Regions from separate parts of the Micromonospora sp. NPDC049679 genome, predicted to be linked through region 2. Evidence: riboswitches for the same ligand, from Rfam matches in the RefSeq annotation. Region 2 holds a riboswitch; the other holds the start of a gene.

Region 1 (10,003 bases), on a different contig from region 2:
GCGCTGCGCTCGGCGCCCGCCGGGCGGGACCTGCTCGCGCTGCGGGCCCTGGCGACCCGGCCGCTGCGCACGCTCACCCGGATCGACCCGGACGTGGCCGAGGCGTGGCGCCGGGGCGACGAATCCACGGTGGACGCGCTGGCGGAGCTGGAGCTGCGTGCCCTCGGCCTGCGGCCCACGTCCCGCGCGTGACGCCATACGTCACGATCGCGCCACTTCCGGGATGTCGTGCCTCCCCGCGCTCGTGGGGCCACTCGTTCCCGGAAGTAGCGCGATACTGCTCGTGGCGGGAGCTAACCGGGCGGGATGCGGCGTCGCACGTCCGGCACGGATGACGGACCCGGCTCCCAGGCCGCCACCCACGCGGCGTCGGCGGCCGGAGCAACGATCCCGTCCTCGACGGAGGCGTAGCGGCCGTCGAGGATCCGCTTCGCGGCAGCCACGTCCACGGAGTCCGTGTTCTCCCACAGGGCACGGAAGAGCGCGTCGACGCGCAGCCGCGCCTGGCGGCAGAAGAGGTCGGCGAGTTCGACGCCCTCGGGGCGGGTCTGACGCTCGGCATGCGCCCGCACGCAGACCGCCGAGATCGCGAAGACCTCCGCGCCGATGTCCACGATCCGCCCCAGGAAGCCCTGCTTGCGTTCCAGCTTCCCCTGCCAGCGCGACATCGCGTAGAACGTCGACCGGGCGAGCTTGCGCGAGGCGCGCTCGGCGTAGCGCAGGTGGGTGGCGAGCGGGCCGAACTCCGCGTACGCCGTGGGGCTCTGACCCCGGCCGACGGCGAGCGTCGGCAACCACTTGGCGTAGAACGCCCCGGCGCGGGCGCCCGCCCGCGCCTTGCGCCCCAGCCCCGCCTCCGGGTCGATGATGTCGCCGGCCACCGAGAGGTGGGCGTCGACGGCTTCCCGGGCGATGAGCAGGTGCATGATCTCGGTGGAGCCCTCGAAGATCCGGTTGATCCGCAGGTCGCGCAGGATCTGCTCGACGGCGGCGGGACGCTCACCCCGCGCGGCGAGCGAGTCCGCGGTCTCGTAGCCGCGCCCGCCCCGGATCTGGATCAGCTCGTCGGCGATCCGCCACGCCATCTCGCTGGCGTAGAGCTTGACCAGCGCCGCCTCGATCCGGATGTCGTTGCGGTCGTCATCGGCGAGCAGGCAGCAGAGGTCGAGCATGGTTTCCATGCCGTACGTGGTCGCGGCGATGAACGACAGCTTCGTCGCCACCGCCTCGTGCGCACCGACCGGTCGACCCCACTGGACCCGCTCAGCGGCCCACTCGCGCGCCACATTGAGGCACCACTTGCCCGCGCCGACACACATCGCGGGCAGCGACAGCCGACCGGTGTTGAGCGTGGTCAGCGCGATCTTCAGGCCGCGCCCCTCGCCGCCGATGACGTTCTCCCGCGGCACGAACACGTCGTGGAACCGGGTGACGCTGTTCTCCAGGCCACGCAGGCCGAGGAACGCGTTGCGGCGCTCGACGGTGATGCCGGGCGAATCCCCCTCGACCACGAAGGCGGTGATCCCGCCCCGCCGTCCATCGGTGGCCGGGACCCGGGCCATCACGACGAGCAGGGTGGCGACCGTGCCGTTGGTGGCCCAGAGCTTGACGCCGTTGAGCCGGTAGCCGGTGCCGTCCTCCGTCGGCTCGGCGATGGTCGCCAGCCGGGCCGGATCGGAGCCGACATCGGGCTCGGTGAGCAGGAACGCCGACACCTCTCCGGCGGCGAGCCGGGGCAGGAACGTCTGCTTCTGCTCGTCGGTGCCGAACATCTTCAGCGGCTGCGGCACCCCGATCGACTGGTGCGCGGAGAGCAGGGCGCCGATCGCCGGGCTGACCGAGCCGGCGAGCATCAGCGCGCGGCAGTAGTGCAGATTGGAGAGGCCGAGGCCGCCGTACTTCTCATCGATCTTCATCCCGAACGCGCCGAGCCGGCCCAGCCCCTGGAAGACCTCGTCGGGGATCCGCGCGTCCCGCTCGATCGCCGCGCCGTCCACACCGGACCGGACGTACTCCTCGAGCGTGCGAAGGAACGGGTCGGCCTTGACGGTCGCCGCCGGGTCGGGGGTCGGCCAGGGGTTGATCAGGTCGAGCCGGAGGCGGCCGAGGAAGAGTTCCTTGCCGAAGCTCGGCTTGCCCCATTCGGACTCGCGCGCGGCCTCGGCGACCTGCCGCGACTCCTGCTCGGAGACCTGCCCGGCCTCGGCGGGGAGCAGCCCGGCTCCGTCGGAGCCGGGCTCGGCCGGCCGGCTGTTCTGCGTCGTGGTCACGGCTACCCCCTAGAGGTGGGTACGGCTACGCGAACGCTGTCTGCGGACAACGCTACTACCGGGTACTACCGAGGGGTAGGGTCATCGATGCCTACCGTTCGCGGTTCCCGCCGTCGGCGCGTCAGCGAGGCGGCGGATTCACTTCCTCCCGCTCGTTCTCCTCGTCCCCGTCGTCCTCGTCGGTCATCCGCGTGGCGAACGGGAGGATGACCCAGAAGACCAGGAACCAGACGCCGGTCGCGGCGGTGAGGACGAACGCGACCGTCCGGGGCAGGATGAAGTCGGTGATCAGCAGCACCGAGCTGACCATCGCGATGAGCATGAACGCGAGTCCACCGGTGGCCATGCGGTGCGCGAAGCGGACCAGCTGCGGTTTGCGCCCCAGTCGGAAGAGCGCCCGGTGGAACGCCACCGGCGAGATGATCATCGCGGTGGCGGCCGCCGCGGCGAGCAGCGCCACGACGTAGACGTCCTTCTGGAACGGGGTCACGTCCGGGAAGCCGTTGCTGAACGGCAGGGTCAGCAGAAACGCGAAGAGAATCTGCACGCCGGTCTGCGCCACCCGCAACTCCTGGAGCAGATCCGCGAAGTTCCGACGCCAACGCTCCTTCTCGGTCTCCCTGCTCATTGACGCTCCTCCCGTTGCGCACACCGGATACGCGCGCCGGATTGCCCGATCGCCGCCGCGATCAAACTGGGCTCAGGCGCCGCGCCGGATCCGTCCCGAATAGCGCGCCTCCAGGGCGTGGTTGTGCGCGTCGCCGTCCGGGATGTTCGCCGACAGATAGACCGGCGGCGTCTCGCCCGCCTCGACGAGCCGGCGCACCACCTCCACGACGATCTGCTGCGCCAGCAACGCCGCCGTGATCGACGAGACCGCGCCGACCGCCCCGCCACCGGGCAGCGGCACGGTGGCGTCGCCGTAGGGGGCGCCGTTGTCCAGAACGACGTCGGCCAACTCGGCGAGCTTGCGCCCGGAGGGATGCCGCGACGCCACCTGCGCCGAGTGCGCCCGCGACGTGACCACGATCAGCGGGTGCCCCCGCTCCTTGACCAGCAGGCCCAGTTCGACCACCGCGCCGTTCACCCCGGAGTTGGAGGCCATCACGAAAACATCCTGCTGCTGCACCGGCGCGAGTTCGTAGAGCCGGTGCGCGACCGCCGGATCCCGTTCGAGCATCGGGCCGAGGACCGTGGGCGGGTCGCCGCCGTAGAGCACCACGTCGCGCAGCGCGAGCTTGTTCGTCGGCACGAGGCCGCCGGCCCGACCCGCGATCTCCATCGCGAAGGCCTCCGAATGCCCGGTGCCGAAGGCGTGCACCACGCCGTCCGCGCGCAGCGCCGCCGTTATCAACTCCGCCGCGCGCCGCACCTCCTCGCGCTGACTCTCCGCCACCCGGTGGACCGTCTCGGTGACCACCGCGAGATAGCCGTCCGCGCTGAGCGTCATCCGTCCTCCGTTTCCCCGGCCGCCGTCTCCCCGGCCGCCGTCGGCCCGGCCGCCGTCGGCCCGGCGGCAGGGTCCGGTCCGCTCTTCATCGTCAGCGGTTACCGATCAACCATTCGACCGCGAAGTCGACCGCCCCGCGTTGCCGCATCAGCCGGCACTCCGCGCTGCCCACCCGGCCGCGGCGCACGACGCCCGTCGCGTCCAGGTCCTCACCGAGCAGGTCGAAGTCGCTCTCATCCAGCACCACGTCCTCCCACCACGCCCACTCCCGACCGCCGTCGGCCGTGCGCACCGCCGCGCCGACCCGCTCGCGCGGAGGCTCCGGTCGGCGATATTCGGCCAGGTGCAGCGAGGTGTTCGAATCGTGCCCGACGCCGAGCAGAAGCACGTCCCCGTCGAGGTCGTAGAGGCGCGCGAGGGGCGACTCGTCGCCGAGCATGCCGGCACGGGCGTGCCCGGCGACAATCTCCTCGGCACGCGGTCCGACCGCGGCGAACGACACCTGCGGATGATCGCTGCGGCACGCCCCCGGCCAGGTCCGCACCGCCTCCGCGATCACTCCCATCCAGCGGCTCGGCGTCGCCGCCGGATCGAAGCCCGGCATCTCGTCGCGGATCACCGGCCACCACTCGTGCGGCACGGGCGGGTTTCGCCAGGTGGCCGGATCGGTGTTGTCCGGCGTGTGCGTCGGCACCACCAGCGTGCCGTCGGGCCCGAGCGCGTCACGCAGGGCGAGCACCACCGCGTGCGGACCACCACAGACCCAACCCAACGGGCGCAGCGACGAGTGGACCAGCAGGACCGACCCGGGGCGTACCCCCAGTTCCCGCAGTTCGGCGGCGAGCGAGGTCCGGGTACGCGGCCGGGGAGTGCTCGGCACGGTCATGCCGGCGCCCGGCGGGCACGGGCCAGGATCGCGTCGACGAGCGGCGCGGGCGACTCGTCGGGAACCCAGTGCGTCACCCCGGCGAGCCGCACGAACCGGTAGTCGGCGCGGACGTGCTCGGCACACGCCAGCGCGGCCGTCTCCCCGATCGCCAGATCGCCGTCGCTCCACACGTACGTCGTCGGCACCGCCACCGGCCCGAGCCCTTCCAGGTCACGGTGGGAGAGCGCGCGGTACCAGTTCAGCGCCGCGGTGAGCGCGCCCGGTGCGCGCATCGGCCCGACGTACGTGTCGACGCGCTCCTCCCCCACGCCGCTCAGCAGTTGACGCAGCCCGGCGCCGTCGTGGTCCAGCAGCACCCGTTCGGCCTTGCCCGACTGCTGGAACAACCCGATGTACGCCGAACGCCGCCGCTGCCCCGCATCGGTCGCCAAGGCGTGCGCCATCGCCGCGGGGTGCGGCACGGAGACGGCGGTCAGCGTGCGCACACGCTGCGGATGACGGGCCGCGAGTTGCCAGCCCACGACAGCGCCCCAGTCGTGCCCCACGATGTGCGCCGCGTCGATCCCCAGCGCGTCGAGCAGAGCCACCGCGTCCGCGACACACTCCGCCATCCGGTAGTCCGCCACCTCCGTCGGCCGGGCGCCCGGCGAGTAGCCGCGCTGGTCCACTGCGTACGTACGCAGTCCCGCGGCGTGCAGCGCCGGGATGACCTCCGCCCACTCTCCGCTGTGCTGCGGAAACCCGTGCAGCAGCAGGACCGGTTCGCCGTCGTCCGGACCGCCCGCGCGGACATCGAAGGTCAACCCTCGCGCGGTGATCAGCATGGCCCGGAGCGTACCCGGCCCACCGGTCACTCGTACTGCTGCTTCGGCGGCTCGATCTCCCGCCACGTCTCCACCTTCAGGTAGGGAATGCCCTCGCCGTTGACCGGGTCGGTGCCGGTGCGGTCGGTGTAAGCGCCGATCACCTCGACCCAGGTGTCCGGGGCGAGGCCGCCCGGCGCGTTGCCGTCCAGCCCCACCTTGATGGGGCGCCCGTCGGCGGCGCAGCACGAGAGGATGATCCGCGCCAACATCGGCTGCCCGTCCGGCCCGGTGGCCACGAAGCCGGTGAGCTGGACCCGGCGCTGCCCGAGCGAGGCGCCCTTGTCGAAGATCGCCCGGGACGCGTAGTCCAGGACGCTGACCTTCGCCGGATCACCGTCGGGAAGCGGCGGATAGTCGGAGACCTGCTGGCTGGAGAGGGCGGTGCCGGCCTGACCGGCCGCGTACGACCCGAGCGCCGGTGGAGCGACCAGCAGCAGGCCGAGCACCGGCAGGATCAGCAGCCAACCCACCCGCGGCTCGTGGTGTCCGCGACCGCCGTGGTCGTGCCCGTGGTCATCCCCGGCGCTCCCGGGGTCGACCGGACCGTCACCGGCCGTCCCGCCCGACGCGGGTGCCGGCCGGCGGCGGAGATCGTAGAAGAGCGTCATCACCGCGGCGGCGACCAGCAGCAGACCCGCGATGATCAGGAACGGGCGCAGCCCCTCCTTGACGTAGCGCAGGTACATGTCGGTGACGCTCGCCTTGACCACGGCGCCGCCGAGCAGCAGCAGCACGACGCCCTGAGCCTGCCGGTTCACAGCAGCACCCCTCCCACCGCGACGGCGACCAGCACCGCGATCGCGAACGTCGCCGGCGCGAACCGCAGCGCGAACCGACGGCCGAACGTGCCGGCCTGCATCGAGATCAGTTTCAGGTCGACCATCGGCCCGACCACCAGGAAGACCAGCCGCGAGGTGAGCGAGAACTGGGAGAGCGACGCGGCGACGAACGCGTCGGCCTCGGAGCAGATGGAGAGCAGCACGGCGAGCACCGCGAGGGCGATCACCGACAGCACCGGGTTGTCGGCGAGCCGCTGCAACCACACCTCGGGAACGAGGACGTTGATGGCGGCCGCCGCCATCGCGCCGATCACGAGGAAGCCGCCCGCGTGCATGACGTCGTGCCGTACCGCCGCCCAGAATGCCCGGCCCCGAGACAGGTCGTCGAGGTCGGGCCGGTGCGGCAGTCTGATCCACTCGGCGCGGCCGAGCCGCAGCCACAGCCAGCCCATCACCATCGCGACGATCAGGCTCGCGACCCCGCGACCAACCACCATCTCGGGGTTGTCGGGAAAGGCGACCGCGGTCGCCGTCAGCACGATCGGGTTGATCGCCGGCGCGGCCAGCAGGAACGCCAGCGCGGCGGCGGGGGTGACCCCGCGGCGGATCAGCGATCCGGCGATCGGCACGGACCCGCATTCGCAGCCGGGCAGCACCACCCCGGCGCAGCTGGCGACCGGCACGGCGAGGGCGGGGTGCTTCGGCAGCGCCTTCGCCCAGAACGACCGGGGCACGAAGACCGCGATGACGGCCGAGAGCACCACCCCGAAGACGAGGAACGGCATCGCCTGCACCATCACCGACACGAAGACGGTGGTCCAGGTCTGCAGGCGCGGGTCGGAGATCAGGCTCGCCACCTGCGCACGGAAGACGACCAGCAGGATCAGCAGGACGGCGAGGACCTCGACCGATCCGACGCGGTCGCCGAAGAGCCGTCGACGCGGCGGCTCCGGGTCATCGGGGGGCGCCGCGACCGGCACCGCGGGGTCGGCGGGCGGGATCGTCCATTCGATCTCGTCGCCCGCGACGCCGGGCCGGGTGGCCGTGGGGTCGGCGGAGGTCACAACAGCTTGTCCCCTTGGCTCGACGGACTCGGGCGGGCAGACCACCTTAACCCGGACACCGCGGCCAAGCGGCGCACCGCGCGGTTTACCAGGCTGTTCGCGTCCGCGCCCCGGGTGCTAGCGTCAGCGAGACAACTTCACATCCGACAGGGGAGCGCACAGCGCTGAGAGTGCGGGTGACACCGCAGACCCTCGAACCTGATCTGGGTAATGCCAGCGCAGGGAGTTCGGTCGATTCTCCAGCCGCGCCATGACCGAGGCATCACGGTCATGGCGTGCGTCTTCTCCTGGTTCGATAGAGGACTGGGAGCCAACATAATGAGTCAACCCACCAGCAGCCGCTGGCGCACGCTGGACATCGTCATCGCCTCGATCCTCGCCGTCGCCTTCGGCGTGGTCTTCTGGGCCTGGGGCTTCGTCTGGTCCGCCACCGAGGCGGCGTTCACGTTCTTCCCGCCGGCGCAGGCCGTCATCTACGGCGTCTGGCTGCTGCCGGCCGTGCTGGGCGGGCTGGTGATCCGCAAGCCGGGCGCGGCGGTCTACTGCGAGCTGCTCGCCGCACTCATCTCCGCGCTACTCGGCAGCCAGTGGGGCACCGTGGTGATCATGCAGGGCCTGGCTCAGGGCCTCGGCGCCGAACTGGCGTTCCTCGCCGTCGGCTACCGCTCGTTCCGGCTGCCGGTCGCCACCCTGGCCGGCGCCCTCGCCGGCCTCGCCGCCGCCATGTTCGACCAGGTCCGGTACTACTACGCCTACGACTTCGCGACCGTGCGGCTCCCGTACCTCGTGATCACCGTGATCAGCGCCGCGCTGATCGCCGGCATGGGCGGGTGGGCACTGACCCGGGCGCTGGCCCAGACCGGCGTCCTGGACCGCTTCCCCGCCGGCCGCGACCGCGCCGCCGTCTGACCCCCACCTCCACATGCACACGTCGATCATGAAGTTGTCGCCCGGGAACCGGCCCGCACGGGCGACAACTTCATGATCGACGGGGATGGGACCGGGCGCGCGAGGGAAGGGAGCCGGCGTGGGCGCGGTTGAGCTGCGCGGATTCGGGTGGCGGCACGCCGGTCGCAAGGCCTGGGCCGTACGCGGCGCCGACCTGCGCATCGAGCACGGCGAACGCGTCCTGCTGCTCGGCCCCTCCGGAGCCGGCAAGAGCACCCTGCTCGCCGCGCTCGCCGGGCTGCTCCCCGAGGACTCCGGGGAACAGGAGGGCCTCGTCGAGATCGACGGGCTGGACCCGCGCAAGGCGCGCGAACGGGTCGGCATCGTCTTCCAGGACCCGGAGACGCAGCTGGTGATGGCCCGCTCCGGCGACGACGTCGCGTTCGGGCTGGAGAACCGGGGCGTCCCGGCGGACGAGATCTGGCCACGGGTCGACGAGGCGCTGCGCCGGGTCGGTTTCCCGTACGGCCGCGACCGCCCGACCGCCGCGCTCTCGGGCGGCGAACAGCAACGCCTCGCACTGGCCGGGGCCCTCGCACTCCGGCCGGACCTCCTGCTGCTCGACGAACCGACCGCCAACCTCGACCCCGTGGGCGCGATCCTGGTCCGCGAGGCGATCGCGACCGCGCTCCGCCCCGACACCACCCTGATCCTCGTCGAGCACCGGGTCGCCGAGGCGCTCCCGCTGGTCGACCGGGTGGTGGTCCTCGCGCCGGGCGGCGGGATCAGCGCCGACGGCACGCCGGACGCGGTCTTCGACCGGCACGGCGAGACGCTGGCCGCCGCCGGCGTCTGGGTGCCCGGCCGACCCGTGACGCCACGGCCGGCGCGCACCGCCCCGGGCGATCCGCTGCTCGCCGCCGAGGGGCTCGGGCTGCCGCCCCGGTTGGCGCCGACAGACCTGACCGTACGGGCCAACGAGGCGCTCGCCGTCCTCGGCCCGAACGGCGCCGGCAAGTCGACGCTGGCGCTCCTGCTCGGCGGGCTGCTCAAGCCGGGCGCCGGAGGGGTCAGCGCCTCGACCACCCTGGCCGGACGGGACGCGGCCACTCCCCCGCACCGCTGGCGGGCGCCCGCGCTGACCCGCCGGATCGGCTCGGTCTTCCAGGATCCCGAGCACCAGTTCGTCACCAGCACCGTCTTCGACGAGCTGGCACTCGGTCCCCGCCGCACCGGGCGATCGGAGACGGAGACCAGATCCATCGTGGACGAGCTGCTGGGGCGGCTACGACTGGACCGGCTCGCCGGCGCCAACCCGTACACCCTCTCCGGTGGCGAGGCGCGGCGGCTGAGCGTCGCCACGGCGCTTGCCACCGCCCCCCGGCTGCTCGTGCTGGACGAGCCGACCTTCGGTCAGGACCGGCGGACCTGGATCGAGCTGGTCGAGCTGCTCGCCGCGCTGCGCGACGCCGGTCACGGCATCGTCACGGTCACCCACGACGCGGACTTCGTCGCCGCGCTGGCCGACCGGACCGTGACCCTGGACCGGAGCGTGACGCGGTGACGGAGCTGCCGCGCGGGGCCCCCGTCGCCGACAACAATGCCCCGCTGGCCCGGCGCAATCCGGTTGCCAAGCTCGCCGCCGCGCTGCTCTTCTCGCTGACGCTGATCGCCACCATCGATCCGGTCGCGCCCGCCGTGGCGATCGCCATCGAGCTGGCCGTGCTGCCGCTCTTCGGCGTCCGGTACCGGACGCTCGCCCGCCGGGCCTGGCCGCTGCTGGCATCCGCCCTCGGG
Region 2 (10,003 bases):
GATCGCGGCCACCCGCGACGACTCGCGGATCACACGCGCGGACCAGCGCCGGGGGTCGCGTCGGCTCAGCCCCCGACGGCCTGTCGGGGCAGCGGCACGAGCGCCGCGCCCACCCGTTCCACGAGCAGCGCCATTTCGTAGCCGACCTGACCCACGTCGCAGCTGCGCGCCGCGAGCACGGCCATGGACGAGCCGTCGCTGATGGACATCAGGAACAGGTATCCGCTGTCCATCTCGATGACGGTCTGGAGCACCCCACCGGCGCTGAACATCCGGGACGCTCCGTCGGTCAGGCTGACGACCCCCGCGGTGATCGCGGCGAGCTGGTCGGCGCGATCCGGCGGCAGGTCCCGCGACGACGCGAGGAGCAGTCCGTCGGCCGAGACGGCGACCACGTGGGCGATCCCCGCCACGCTGTCGGCGAAGCTGCTGAGCAGCCAGCCCATGTCCTGGATTGCCGCCGCTGGCCTGTTCATCGGCTGTGGTCTCCTTGGTCGGGGTGCTGGTGTTCTGCCCGGTGCAGAGCGACCGCGCGGTGCGCCTGCGCCCCGTGTCCGGGGGCGCCCGCTCGCGACACGGCGGAGATTTCACCAGAACCCGGACCCGGTTGGGAAGACTCCTCAATGGAGGAAAAGAGTCGCCGGAACCCATCCATGACCGTCCGCCGCGGCGGGCTTCATATTTACGACCTGATGAACTGCCCAAATACTGCCCGAGTCACCGCCTCGGCCCTCCCGGCCGTCGCGGCCGATCCCGCGATCCGACCACATTTTGGGACGACAGGTGGGACGCGCGTCGTGCTGCGCCTGCCGCGGGACGGCAAACGCAGCACGGCCGGACGACGACTCAGGCCAGCGGCAGGTAGACCTTGCCGCCCGAATCCACGAACTGCTCCGACTTCTCCCGCATGCCGCGCTCGGCGTACTCCTTGAGCTCCTGGGTGATCTTCATGGAGCAGAACTTGGGACCGCACATCGAGCAGAAGTGGGCCGTCTTCGCCGGTTCGGCCGGCAGCGTCGCATCGTGGTAGGCGCGCGCGGTCTCCGGGTCGAGCGCCAGGTTGAACTGGTCCTCCCACCGGAACTCGAACCGCGCCTTGGAGAGCGCGTCGTCCCACGCCTGGGCGCCCGGATGCCCCTTGGCCAGGTCCGCCGCGTGCGCCGCGATCTTGTAGGCGATGACCCCCGCCTTGACGTCGTCGCGGTCCGGCAGCCCGAGGTGCTCCTTCGGCGTGACGTAGCAGAGCATCGCGGTGCCGAACATGCCGATCATCGCGGCGCCGATCGCCGACGTGATGTGGTCGTACGCGGGGGCGATGTCCGTGGTCAGCGGGCCGAGCGTGTAGAACGGCGCCTCGTGGCAGAGCTCCTGCTGCAGGTCGACGTTCTCCTTGATCTTGTGCATCGGGACGTGCCCCGGCCCTTCGATCATCACCTGCACGTCGTGTTCCCAGGCCACCGTGGTCAGCTCGCCGAGGGTGCGCAGCTCGGCGAACTGCGCCTCGTCGTTGGCGTCCGCGATCGAGCCGGGACGCAGGCCGTCGCCGAGGGAGAAGGTGATGTCGTAGCGGGCGAGGATCTCGCAGAGCTCGGCGAAGTGGGTGTAGAGGAAGTTCTCCTCGTGGTGCGCCAGGCACCACGCCGCCATGATCGATCCGCCGCGCGAGACGATGCCGGTGACCCGCGCGACGGCGAGCGGCACATAGCGCATGAGCACGCCGGCGTGCACGGTCATGTAGTCCACGCCCTGCTCGGCCTGCTCGATGACGGTGTCCCGGAAGACCTCCCAGGAGAGCTCGACCGGGTCGCCGCCCACCTTCTCCAACGCCTGGTAGATCGGCACGGTGCCGATCGGCACCGGGGAGTTGCGGACGATGGCCTCGCGCGTCTCGTGGATCCGCTTGCCGGTGGAGAGATCCATGACCGTGTCGGCGCCCCAGCGGGTGGCCCAGGTCAGCTTCTCCACCTCCTCCGCGACCGACGAGGTCACCGCGGAGGTGCCGATGTTGGCGTTGACCTTCACCAGGAAACTGCTGCCTATGATCATCGGCTCCGACTCGGGATGGTTGACGTTCGCCGGCAGCACCGCGCGCCCCGCCGCGATCTCCTGCCGGACGAGCTCCGGTGACACGCCCTCGCGCAGCGCCACGAACTCCATCTCCGGCGTCACCTGGCCGGACCGCGCGTACGCCAACTGCGTCGGCCGGCGACCGGCCGCTCCCACCAGCGGCGTGCCCGCCCCTCGCGCCGGCGCCACATCACCCCGCGCGGCGATCCACGGGCCGCGCAGCGGCGGCAGGCCCACCGCGGGGTCGGAGCCCGGACCCGCGGTGTCGTAGAGCCGCACCGGCGGGTTGTCGCCGGTCAGCACCACCTCCGCGAACGGCACCCGGATATCCGGTCGCGTCCCCTCCACGTACACCCTGCGCCGAGCCTCCATGACAGCCTCCCTCATCTAGATCAGGCCGATGACCAGCCGAAATGATCCAACGGCCCTTGACCGCCGCCCAGCTTCCAGTCACGCGCGCCGATCAGCGCGCGGGCGACGTACTCCTTGGCGAACACCAGGGCTTCCGGCACCGCGTCGCCGAGCGCGAGCCGGGCGGCGATCGCGGCCGAGAAGGTGCACCCGGTGCCGTGGTTGTTGCGGGTGACGACCCGCGGATAGTGCAGGAACCGCGCCCCCGCGTCGGTCCAGACGGCGTCCACAGCGTCCTCGCCGGCCACCATGTCGCCACCGGTGACCACCACGTACTTCGGCCCGTTGGAAGCGAGTTGCGCGGCGGCGCCGGCCATGTCGGCCGGGGTGGCGACCGACCAGCCGACGAGCGCGGACGCCTCCTCGCGGTTGGGGGTGATGACGGTCGCGTGCGGCAGCAGCCGCTCGATCGCGCTGACCACCCCGAGCCGGCGCCCGCTGGACGACTCGAGCACGGGGTCGATGACGAGGTTGGGCAGCAACCCGGCGCGCGCCTTGGCGCCGACCGCCGCGGCGGCCTCCGCCGTGGCGAGCATCCCGACCTTCGCGGCGCGCGGCGGCATGTCCTCCAGGACGGCGGTCAGTTGGGCGGAGACGACGTTTCCCGGCATCGGGAAGACGTCGTGCACCCCCCGGGTGTTCTGCGCCGTCGTCGCCGTGATGACCGATGTGCCGTAAAGCCGGAGAGCCGCGAAGACCTTCAGATCTGCCTGGATTCCGGCACCGGCCCCGGAATCGGATCCGGCGATCGTGAGCACCATCGGTGGCGTCATGGGTGAACCTCCCTGGGTTGGCTCCCCCCAGCGGTAGCACGAAGCGTGGGGGGCGCGACACACCCTGTGAAACGGGAGAGTCCCCGGACAAGTTCAGCCGGATCGCGGGATCGCATCACGGCACCCATGACCGCCACGCCGGCGGCCCCCGCCGCGACGCACGCGACAGCCTGTTCGGCGGAGGCGACGCCACCGAGCGCGAGCACCGGCACGGGACTGCACCGGACGAGGCGGGCCAACCCCTGCGGGCCGAGGATCGGGCCGTATCCGGGCTTGGACGGCGTCGGGAAGACCGGCGACACCGTCACGTAGCTCTCGGTAGACAGCCGGCGCAGCTCGGTCGCGTCATGACAGGAGCGGCCGACCAGCGGCAGGGCGGGCGGCGGGTACGGGCCTGCGGCCGCCAGGTGCACGGCATCGCCGCCCAGCGGATCCGGCCCGGCGACGATGAGCGTTCCGGCGACGGGCGCGAGCAGCGCCCGCAGGCCGTCGGCGAGCGCGGCGCGCTCGTCGCGCGGGAGATCCTTCTCCCGGAGCACGACCCAGCGCGCGCCCCCGTCGACGGCCGCCGCCACCACCTCGACGAGCGGTCGCCGGGCGAGCCGACGGTCGGTGACGACGACGATCCCGACCGGAGTCGTCACAGCTCCGGCCGCCCGTCGTCCGGGGTGGAGGCCAGCGCGTGGAAGCGTTTGGCGATCCGTCCGGCGTGCGCGGCCAGCCACCCCGCCTCGACGGCGTGCCGCATCGCCGCGGCCATCCGCGGCGGATCCGCGGCCCGGGTCACCGCGCTGGCGAGCAGCACCGCGTCGCAGCCCAACTCCATGGCGAGGGCGGCGTCGGAGGCGGTTCCGATGCCGGCGTCGAGGATCACCGGCACGTCGACGGTCTGCCGGATCAGCCGGATGTGGTGCGGATTGCTGATGCCGAGCCCCGATCCGATCGGGGCGCCCGCCGGCATCACCGCCGCGCAGCCGGCGTCGGCGAGCCGGCGGGCGAGCACCGGATCGTCCGATGTGTACGGCAGCACGGTGAACCCGTCGGCCACCAGTTGCCCGGCGGCGGTCAGCAACTCCACCCCGTCGGGCAGGAGGGTGCGCTCGTCGCCGATCACCTCGAGCTTGACCCAGGTGGTCCCGAAGGCCTCGCGTGCCAGGTGCGCGACCTTCACCGCCTCCGTCGCTGTGTAGCAGCCGGCGGTGTTGGGCAGCAGCCGCACCCCGCACCGCTCGAGCAGCTCGAGCAGGCCGCCGTTCATGGTCGCGGCGGCGTCGACCCGGCGCAGCGCCACGGTCACCAGCTCCGTCCGCGAGGCGCGGATCGCCGCCTCCAGCACACGCAGGTTGGCCACGCCACCGGTGCCGAGGATCAGGCGGGAGCCGAACGTCTCCCCGGCCACGACGAACGCCATGCCGGTCACCCGCCCTGCGCGGCGGTGAGCACCTCGACCTGGTCGCCGTCGCGCAACACGGCGGCCGGCCACCCGCCCCGCGGCACGACCTCGCCGTTGACCGCGACCGCCACGCCCCGGCTCTCGGTGGTGATCTCGGCGACCACGTCGGCCACCGTGGCGCCGGTGGGCACCGCCCGCCCGATTCCGTTGACCGTCAGTTCCACCCGGAATCCGCCTCTCCTCGCAGGAAACGGGACGACAGGAACCGGCCCGGCCCGAACGGCGCGAGCGCCGGATCGGGCACGCCGGTCGACACGAGATCGGCGATCAGCTCGGCGGTCACCGGCGTCAGGACGATCCCGTGCCGGTAGTGGCCGGCCGCCACGATCACGCCGGGCCGGTCGGGCAGCGCGCCGAGAACGGGCGCGTTGTCGGGGGTGCCCGGGCGCAGCCCGGCCCGCGCCTCCACCAGCTCGTACTCGGCGATCTCCGGCAGCAGGGCGGCGGCCGCGCGCAGCAGCTCCAGCACCGCCGAGGCCGTCACCGCGCAGTCGCCACGCTCCTCGACGGTGGCGCCCACGACCACTTCCCCGTCCGCACGCGGCACGAGGTAGACGTGCCGGCCGTCGGCGTACCCCCGGATCACGTGGAGGAAGCCGGGCGGGGCGCCGCCCGGCGCGCGCAGCCGCAGGATCTGCCCCTTCACCGGTCGGATCGGTAGGCCGGTCAGCGGCGCCGTGCCGCAGCCGGCCGCCACGACGACGACCCGCGCGTCAACTGTGGACAGTGCGCCGACCGCCTCCGGGCGCACCGGCACGCCGGCCCCGTCGAGCGCGGCCCGTAGCGCCGGGACCAGCCGACGCGGGTCGACCTGGTGATCGCCGGGCGCGTACGCGCCGCCGCGCAGCCGCGGCGCGAGCAGCGGCTCACGCTCGCGCAGCGCCGCCGGGCGCAGCGGGGTGATCGGCAGGCCGAGCCCCGTCTGGTACGTCCAGAGCCGCTCCGCCTCGGCGAGGTCGTCCCCGGTCAGCGCGACCACGAGCGTGCCCTCGGCCCGATAGCCGAGGTCCATCCCGCTCGCCGCGTGCAGGTCGGCGGCGAAGCGGGGCCAGCGGGCCGCAGACCCGACGAGTAACCGGGTGAGCGGCTCTTCGCCGAAGTAGGCCTCCGCGACCGGGGCGAGCATGCCGGCCGCGACCGCGGATGCCCCCGAACCGGGCGCCGGGTCGCGCACCACGACCCGCATGCCACGTTCGGCGCAACGCCACGCGATGGCCAGCCCGACCGGGCCGGCCCCGATCACCGCCACGTCCGCCGTGCCGCTCACGCCCCGGCCCCGTCCGTACGGCGGGGCCCCTTCTCATCGTCTCTGGCCGCACGTGGTGGGTCCGCTGCCAGCAGCGCGGTGAGCAGGTCCGCCGTCGCGCGGGCCGGATCGGTGGCGGCGGCGACCGCCCCCACCACCGCCACCCCGTGCGCGCCGGCGGCGATCAGGTCCGGCACCCGGTCGATGGTGACTCCCCCGATGGCGATGACCGGTACGTCGACCGCGCCGGTCACCTCGCGCACCCCACGTGGGCCGATCGGCGCGGGCAGCCCGTCCTTGGTGGATGTCGGGTAGCAGGGCCCCACACCGAGGTAGTCGGCGCCCGCCGCGACGGCCGCCCGTGCCGCCCCGGCGGCACGGGCCGTCGCCCCGAGCAGCGCGGTCGGGCCGAGCACCCGCCGGGCCGCGTCGACCGGCAGGTCGAGCGCGCCGACGTGGCCGCCGGCGGCGCCGACCGCGAGCGCGATGTGCAGCCGGTCGTTGATCAGACAGCTCGCCCCGGCCTCCGCGCAGAGGTCCACGACGCGCGTGGCCAGCTCGTAGGTCTCCCGATCGGTGGCCGGGTCCTCGACCCGGACCTGCACGACCAGTTGCTCCACAGCGGACGCCGCGTGGGCGCCGGCGAGAGCGGCGCGGAGCACGGCGAGCGGGTCACGCCCGGGTCGGGTGTCGGTGATGAGATGCAGACGTCCCAGGGACGGCACGGCAAACTCCTCCCTGCGCCGGCATTACCCGGATCAGGTTCGACGGTCGGGGGCTGCAGCCCCCCTCTCAGCCCGGTCCACCGGGCTCCCGTGGGTTACTTGCCTGTCACACTACGGCGACCGTCACGGTCCCGTAAAGGGCCGGCTCTCACTTTCCAGCCCCGGTTGTGTCAGCCGCACGCAACACCGAATCCTGCAAGACGACTCCGCTGCTGAGCGGGGCGGCCGGCGCCCCGGCACAGCCTTCTCGAAGAGTTGCTACCGGACGGTCACGGCTGCGCTCGTCGTGCGCCCGTCCGTGTGGCCGGTCTTCACCCCGATCACCGTCCCGGTGATCTGCTTGTGGCGCATGGCGGACGTCGGCTTCAGCGTCCGGCCGGTTGCGCTGGCCAGCTTGCCGCGGACTCGTAGCGGTACGAGTCGACAGCTGGGATCTCCGGCCCGGTCGGGCATGCGCTCATCCGATGGCGTTGAGCGCCGCCATGTCGTCGGCCGAGGGCTGCCACGCGCCGGCCGCGGCATTCGCCCGCACCTGGTCCGGCCTGGTCGCGCCGGCGATGACGGACGTGACGGCCGGCTTCGCGGCCAGCCCGCCGATCGCCACGTCCAGAATGGACCGTCCGCGCTCGGCGGCGAACGCCCCGATCGCCTCGATGGTGTCCCACGGCGCCGCCGCGAGCCGCTCCGCGTACCGGCCGCCGGCCGCCAGCCGGCTCCCCTCCGGCGGCTGGCCACCGCGCTTGTACTTCCCGGTGAGCAGCCCGTTGGCGAGCGGGAAGAACGGCAGCATGCCGAGCCCGAAGCGCTCGCAGGCGGGCAGCACCTCGCCCTCCACCGCCCGGTTGATCAGGTTGTAGTGGTTCTGGGCGCTCACGAACCGGGTCAGGCCGCCGGAGCGGGCGGTCCAGTCGGCGTCGGCGATCTGCCAGCCGGCGAAGTTGGAGCAGCCGAGATAGCGCACCTTTCCGGCGTGCACCAGATCGTCCAGGGCGGCCAGGGTCTCCTCGATCGGCGTGCCGGGGTCGGGTTCGTGCATCTGATAGAGGTCGATGTAGTCGGTGTCGAGCCGGCGCAGCGACGCCTCGACGGCCCGGCCGACATACCGCCGCGCGCCGCGAGCGCCGAAGTCGCGCCCGTTCAGTCCCTCCATCGCCATGCCGAACTTGGTCGCCACCACCACATCGTCCCGTCGCCCCTTGAGGGCGGCGCCGAGCTGCTCCTCCGACGCGCCGTGCGGCTCGCCGTAGATATCGGCGGTGTCGAAGAAGTTGATTCCCACCTCCAGCGCGGCGTCGACCACGGCGCGGGTGCCGTCGAGATCGAGCCGGCGGCCGAAGTTGTTGCAGCCGACGCCGACGACGGACACCACGAGGCCGGAGTCGCCCATCCGGCGATAGGTCATGTCAGTCACACGAGGAACCCTATGCAACCGCGCGCCGCGCTGCCGCCGTTCACCCGACGTCCCAGACCGGTTCCGGGACCTCGACCACCTCACCGTCACCCCGGAAGAGCACGAAGCGGTCGAAGGATCGGGAGAACCACCGGTCATGGGTCACAGCGACAACGGTTCCCTCGAATGCCCGCAGCCCCTCTTCGAGCGCTTCGGCGGAGGCCAGGTCGAGGTTGTCGGTGGGCTCGTCGAGCAGGAGCAGGGTCGCCCCGGAGAGCTCCAGCAGCAGGACCAGGAAGCGGGCCTGCTGGCCGCCGGAGAGCGTCCCGAAACGCTGGTCGCCCTGGGCTGCGAGCTCGTACCTGCTCAACACACCCATGCTGGCGTGCCGGTCCATCCCGGCCCGGTGATCGTCACCGCGCCACAGCACCTCCACAAGGGTCTTGTCGAGCAGCTCCGGGCGGTCGTGGGTCTGCGAGAAGTGGCCGGGACGGACCCGCGCGCCGAGCCGGACGACCCCCTCGTGTGCGACCGGCGTGAGGGAGGCGCCTCCGGCGACAGGGGTGTTCGACACGTCGGGATCGGTGCCACCGCGCGCCAGCAGCCGGAGGAAGTGCGACTTCCCCGTCCCGTTGGCACCGAGCACCGCCACCCGGTCGCCGTACCAGATCTCCAGGTCGAACGGATAGGTCAACCCGTGCAGTTCGACCTGCTCGCACATCACCGCCCGCTTGCCGGTGCGGCCGCCGGTCAGCCGCATGCGCAGCGCCTGGTCCTTCGGCGGCGACGGCGGCGGCCCGACCTCCTCGAACTTGCGCAGCCGGGTCTGCGCGGCCTGATAGCGGGAGGCCAGCCCGTCGTTGTACGCCGCCTTCTGCTTGTACATCAGCATCAGCTCGCGCAGCTTCTGGTGCTCCTCGTCCCAGCGGCGCCGCTGTTCCTCCAGCCGGTCGTGCCGGGCGACCCGGGCCTCGTGCCAGGTCGTGAAGCTGCCGGGATGCACCCAGGCGCTCCCCCCTTCGACGGCGACGACCCGGTCGGCGGTCTGGGCGAGCAGCTCCCGGTCATGCGACACGTAGAGGACCGACTTGGCGGACTCGCGCAGCCGCCCCTCCAGCCAGCGCTTGCCGGGCACGTCGAGGAAGTTGTCCGGCTCGTCGAGGAGCAGCACCTCGTCGGTGCCGCGCAGCAGCATCTCCAGGGCGAAGCGTTTCTGCTGGCCGCCGGAGAGCGTCCGGACCGGTCGCTCCCGCGTCGCCTCCCACGGCTGCTCGAGCACGATGGTGGAGACCGTGTCGAAGACGACCTCCGCCTCGTAGCCGCCGGTCTCGCCCCACGCGGCGAGCGCGTCCGCGTACGCCAGCTGCGCCTTGCCGGCCGCGGTGCTGAACTTGCCGCGGATCTCGGCGGCGTGCAGCGCCGCCTCCGCCGCGGCGACCCGCTCCCCCGCCGCGCGCAGCGGGGGCGGGGAAATCGAAAGCGCGAGATCGTTGAGGGTACGGTCGTCGCCGATCATCCCGATGAACTGGCGCATCACACCCAGCCCACCCGCCCGCGCGATCGCACCGGCGCGCACCGGCAGGTCACCCGCGACCATCCGCAGCAGCGTCGTCTTCCCGGCGCCGTTGGGGCCGACCAGCGCCACCTTGCGCCCCTCGCCGACGCGGAAGGACACCTCGGCGAAGAGTTCCCGGCCGTCCGGGAGGATGTGTCCCACCCCTGCCACGTCTACATAGCCCACGGGCGCATCCTGCCTGACCGGCGCGAGCCGTGGACAGCGGGTTTTTCCTCAGTTCACCGCGTCACCCGAAACACCCGGTAACCCTTCTGACTGGCGTGCCGCTCGACCCGCCATCCCTCGTCGCCGAGCCACCGCTGCAGCGAGTCACCGCCCAGGTGCTTGGCGACGACCAGCCAGGCCACTCCGTCGGGGGCCAG

Evidence for each region. A riboswitch is a leader RNA that binds a small molecule or an ion and turns the genes downstream of it on or off. The one in region 2 is predicted to bind thiamine pyrophosphate.
Region 1: linked by a shared signal. The riboswitch ahead of AB0J06_RS17235 (ECF transporter S component) and the one ahead of thiE (thiamine phosphate synthase) in region 2 are both predicted to bind thiamine pyrophosphate.

Annotation. Positions count from the first base shown of each region.
Region 1 is NZ_JBFANZ010000024.1:38,100-48,102, forward strand. Features, by position in the region: gene AB0J06_RS17195 (hypothetical protein) at 1-192, shown strand, start outside; gene AB0J06_RS17200 (acyl-CoA dehydrogenase family protein) at 294-2,270, opposite strand; gene AB0J06_RS17205 (DUF6328 family protein) at 2,392-2,898, opposite strand; gene AB0J06_RS17210 (SIS domain-containing protein) at 2,971-3,720, opposite strand; gene AB0J06_RS17215 (AAC(3) family N-acetyltransferase) at 3,812-4,606, opposite strand; gene AB0J06_RS17220 (alpha/beta hydrolase) at 4,603-5,433, opposite strand; gene AB0J06_RS17225 (TIGR03943 family protein) at 5,460-6,233, opposite strand; gene AB0J06_RS17230 (permease) at 6,230-7,234, opposite strand; TPP riboswitch at 7,457-7,561, shown strand; gene AB0J06_RS17235 (ECF transporter S component) at 7,637-8,227, shown strand; gene AB0J06_RS17240 (ATP-binding cassette domain-containing protein) at 8,346-9,770, shown strand; gene AB0J06_RS17245 (energy-coupling factor transporter transmembrane component T) at 9,776-10,003, shown strand, end outside.
Region 2 is NZ_JBFANZ010000020.1:1,095-11,097, reverse strand. Features, by position in the region: gene AB0J06_RS15210 (roadblock/LC7 domain-containing protein) at 66-476, opposite strand; gene thiC (phosphomethylpyrimidine synthase ThiC) at 847-2,439, opposite strand; gene thiD (bifunctional hydroxymethylpyrimidine kinase/phosphomethylpyrimidine kinase) at 2,460-3,251, opposite strand; gene AB0J06_RS15195 (thiamine phosphate synthase) at 3,248-3,895, opposite strand; gene AB0J06_RS15190 (thiazole synthase) at 3,892-4,671, opposite strand; gene thiS (sulfur carrier protein ThiS) at 4,668-4,868, opposite strand; gene thiO (glycine oxidase ThiO) at 4,859-5,971, opposite strand; partial or broken gene thiE (thiamine phosphate synthase) at 6,043-6,675, opposite strand; TPP riboswitch at 6,669-6,777, opposite strand; gene AB0J06_RS15170 (aldo/keto reductase) at 7,133-8,077, opposite strand; gene AB0J06_RS15165 (ATP-binding cassette domain-containing protein) at 8,127-9,806, opposite strand; gene AB0J06_RS15160 (methyltransferase) at 9,860-10,003, opposite strand, start outside.